2 regions of the Rhodococcus sp. NPDC076796 genome follow, and region 1 is predicted to be linked to the other one. Evidence: riboswitches for the same ligand, from Rfam matches in the RefSeq annotation. Region 1 holds a riboswitch; the other holds the start of a gene.
The links. Region 1 has a riboswitch for thiamine pyrophosphate ahead of AB0366_RS25740 (TenA family protein). Riboswitches for the same ligand answer to the same signal wherever they lie in the genome.
Positions count from the first base shown of each region.

Region 2: another riboswitch for thiamine pyrophosphate. It lies ahead of thiO (glycine oxidase ThiO); the one in region 1 lies ahead of AB0366_RS25740 (TenA family protein).

Region 1 covers NZ_JBFBMS010000015.1:76,348-78,543, forward strand. The annotation lists gene AB0366_RS25735 (sugar porter family MFS transporter) at 1-604, shown strand, start outside; TPP riboswitch at 668-767, shown strand; gene AB0366_RS25740 (TenA family protein) at 761-1,483, shown strand; gene AB0366_RS25745 (ABC transporter substrate-binding protein) at 1,480-2,196, shown strand, end outside.
Region 2 covers NZ_JBFBMS010000002.1:231,176-233,371, reverse strand. The annotation lists gene thiE (thiamine phosphate synthase) at 1-628, opposite strand, end outside; TPP riboswitch at 664-777, shown strand; gene thiO (glycine oxidase ThiO) at 776-1,828, shown strand; gene thiS (sulfur carrier protein ThiS) at 1,825-2,040, shown strand; gene AB0366_RS06255 (thiazole synthase) at 2,045-2,196, shown strand, end outside.

The DNA of each region.
Region 1 (2,196 bases):
CATCACGATGGCCGTGCTGCAGCAGTTGGTCGGCATCAACGCGATCTTCTACTACTCGACGACGCTGTGGCGGTCGGTCGGCTTCACCGAGGATCAATCGTTCACCACCTCTGTCATCACCGCTGTGATCAACGTGGTCATGACGTTCGTGGCGATCCTGTTCGTCGACCGAATCGGTCGGCGCAAGCTGCTGATGGCGGGCTCGATCGGCATGTTCGGCGGGCTCGTCATGGCGTCGGTGGCGTTCTCGCAGGCGACCGGCAGCGGCGATGACGTCACGTTGCCCGCTCCGTGGGGTGCGATCGCGTTGGTCGGTGCCAATCTGTTCGTCATCTTCTTCGCCTCGACCTGGGGTCCGATCATGTGGGTCATGCTCGGTGAGATGTTCCCCAACCGCATGCGCGCCATGGCGCTCGGCATCGGTACCGCAGCCAACTGGATGGCCAACTTCGCTGTCACGCTTGCCTTCCCACCACTGACGTCGTCTGTGGGGCTATGGGTGATCTACGCAGGGTTCGCTATGTTCGCCGCGCTCTCGTTCTTCTTCGTGAAGGCCAAGATCAGGGAGACCAAGGGGATGGAACTCGAGGACATGCTGGGCTGACGCCGAACCGCAGATACAGGGGCGGCGGCATCGACACCGAGTGACCGGTGTTACTGTCGCTTTCGTTCTGACACGGGGTGTGTCCGCCGATGCGGATGCTGAGATCAAACCCGCCGAACCTGATGCAGGTAATGCTGACGAAGGGATGTCAAGGCGATGACGCCTGTTGTATCTGCGGACCCGGTCCGCTTCACCGATCTACTGTGGGATGCCTCCGAGGACATTCGACGCGCGATCGACGACCTCGAATTTCTTCGACTCCTCGGGGCGGGGACGCTTCCGCTCGACGCGTTCCGTCGGTACCTCGAACAGGACTCGCTCTATCTCGGTGGGTACGTCAAGTCGCTGTCGCTGCTGGCAGCACACGCACCGAACCCGGTCGCCGGAGCATTCTGGGCAAGCGCCGCCGCGAGCGCGATGGACGAGGCCGCGTCGCACGAAGCGATGCTGACCGGTGGAGCGCTGCCCCCGTCGACCCGGACGCCCGAGCCTTCACCGGCATGCCTCGGTTACACGTCCTACCTGACCGCGACGGCGGCAACCGAACCGTATCCTGTTGCAGCAGCAGCTGTTCTGCCGTGCTTCTGGATCTACGCCGACGTCGGCCGCTCACTCGCCGGTGCCGCGAGGGCGGTTCTCGATCGCGATCCCGATCACCCGTATGCGCAGTGGGTGGCCGCGTACGACGCTCCCGAATTCCATGCCATCGTCGACGCAGCCAGGACATTCGTGGACGACGCGGCTGCTGCCGCGACTCCGATACAGCGCGAGCAGATGATCGACGCCTTCGTCGTGGCATCGAGGTACGAATTGATGTTCTGGGACAGCGCTTTACATCCCACCCCATGGCCCCTGGCCGAGAGTGCGGTGTACGCATGAGAACCACTCGAATTCTCGCCTCGTTGGCGGCGGCCGTCGTTGCCACGACCGGGCTGGCGGGCTGCTCGGACTCGACGGACTCCGACACCATTCGGTTCGCGTTGGACTGGACGCCCAACACCAACCACACCGGCCTCTATGTGGCCCTGCAGGAAGGCTATTTCGCCGACGCCGGCCTGGACGTGGAGATTCTGCCGTACAACAATACTGCGGCGGACACTCTCGTCGATGCCGGAAACGCAGAGTTCGGTATCAGCACACAGAGTTCGGGCGTCTTCGCCACCTCGGCGGGCGCGCAGATCGTCTCGGTCCTCGCGCCGCTCCAACACTGGGCGACCGGCATCGGAGTTCGCGCCGATCGAGACGACATACCGAGCCCGAAGGCGCTCGACGGGAAGGTCTATGCCGGCTTCGGCGAGTCCGGCGAGCAGGCCGGACTCGAGAAGGTCATCCAGAATGACGGCGGCACAGGCGAATACGAAACGGTGGTACTGGGCACCTCGGCGTACGAGGCGGTCTACTCCGGTACCGCCGACTTCACCGTCTCCTACTTTGCGTGGGAAGGCATCGAGGCCGAGCACAGCGGAACGCCGATGAAGTACTTCGACTACACCGACTACGGATTTCCCGACGCCTACGCGATCACGATCAGTGGTAACGAACCCTGGCTCGCAGCCCATCCGGATCAGGCCGAGAAGTTCGTCCAGGCACTT
Region 2 (2,196 bases), on a different contig from region 1:
CCCGGACCACCACGATGCGGTCGGCTCCGGCCGCTCGAACCTGATCCACGTTGGTCGCGTCGACGCCGCCGATGGCGAACCACGGCCGTTCCGGTAGCGCGTCCGCGGTGGCGCGCAGAGCTTCGAGTCCCGCGGCCTTGCGGTTGGGCTTGGTGGGCGTCGGCCACACCGGCCCGACGGCGAAGTAGTCGACGCCGTCCTCGATCGCGGCGAGCGAGGACTGAGCGCGGTTCTGCGTCGACCGGCCGATCACCACGTCCGGCCCGAGGATCTGACGGGCATAGTGCACCGGCAGATCGCCCTGACCCAGATGCAGCACGTCCGCGCCCGAGGCCAATGCCAGATCCGCGCGATCGTTCACCGCAAGCAGCGCACCGTGCCGCTTGGTCGCAGCGAGCAGAATCGCCAGCGCAGCGAGCTCGTCCTTGGCTTCGAGGGGACCGAACTCTCGCTCGCCTGCGGAGTTCTTGTCGCGCAGCTGAATGATGTCGACGCCACCGGACAACGCGGCCTCGGCGAACTGCGCGAGGTCGCCCTTGTCGCGCCTGGCATCGGTACACAGGTACAGGCGAGCGGACGCAAGACGCTCACGGGGAGTCTGGTTGCGGGCGGTCTGAGATGGATGCACAAAGCGAACTGTATTCTCATGGTGGCTGTAAAACGAAGATTGATCGCGGGAGTCCCAGGGTTCGTGGGGCTGAGAGTGGGTTCGCCGCCCTTACCGTCAATACCTGAACCCGATCATGCGGGCGCAGGGAGTGAGGACGTGAATCGCGTGCATATCGTCGTTATCGGCGGAGGCGTCATCGGGTTGTCGACGGCGCTGCGCTTGGCCGAGGACGGTCACCGAGTGGTCGTGCACGATCCCGCGCTCGGTCGAGGCGCATCCTGGGTCGCAGGCGGAATGCTGGCCCCGTTGTCCGAGGGCTGGCCCGGCGAACACGAACTGCTGCATCTGGGCGCTGCGTCGTTGGCGCGGTGGCCGGACTTCGCCCGACGCCTCCCCGGCCCCTCCGTGTTCTCCGCGACCGGATCGGTGACGGTCGCCCTCGACTCCGCCGACGCCGCCGACCTACGAACCATCGCCGAATGGGTGGGCGAACAGGGGCACGAACTCGAGATTTTGGCACGAGCGCAGCTGCGTGAGCTCGAACCTGCTCTGGCACAGAACATTCGACTGGGCCTGCTGGCTCCGACCGAACTGTCGGTGGACAATCGGGCGCTGATCGCCGCGCTCGAGCAGGGGTGCCTGGACGCGGGAGTCGAGTTGGTGACCACCCCGGTGGAGACCATGCCCGACGCCGACCAGGCGGTCCTGGCCGCCGGTGCCCAGTCGGCCGCGTTGTGGCCCACGCTGCCGGTTCGGCCGGTCAAGGGGGAGATCCTCCGCCTGCGACGGCGGCCGAGCGCCGCACCGCCGCCGAACCGGACCGTTCGCGGAACCGTGCACGGCCGTGCAATCTACCTGGTACCGCGCGGCGACGGATTGGTCGTCGGCGCAACCCAATACGAATCCGGCCAGGACACCCAGGTCACCGTCGCCGGGGTACGAGACCTCATCGCCGACGCCGAACGACTCATGCCGAGCATCGGCGAGTACGAGCTGTACGAAACCGCTGCCGGACTGCGGCCGATGAGCCCGGACGGGCTGCCGCTGATCGGCAGGCTGTCTCCCCGGTTGATCGCCGCCACGGGACACGGCCGTAACGGCATCCTGCTCGCGCCCATCACCGCCGACGCCGTCGCCGCGCTGATCTCCGGCGAGACGCTGCCCGAGGCGAAAGCGGCCGAGCCCCAGAGATTTCCGCAGATCGAGAGGACACCATGACACAGGTCGCGATCGGTATCACCGTCAACGGTGAGGACCACCTGCTCACCGAGGATATGACCATGCGTCGGCTGCTCGAATTCCTGGGCATGCCCGAGAAGGGCATCGCTGTCGCCGTTGACGGAGCGGTGCTGCCCAAGAGTCGCTGGGACACCACCGGCGTCGAAAAGGGTTGGGAAATCGACGTTCTCACGGCGGTTCAGGGTGGTTGAGGCCATGACGGGTCTGACCATCGCAGGCCGCACCTTCACCTCCCGGCTCATCACCGGCACCGGCGGAGCGGCGAATCTCGCGGTGCTCGAGGACGCCCTCGTCGCGTCCGGAACCGAACTGACCACCGTCGCGATGCGCCGCGTCGACGCCGCAGG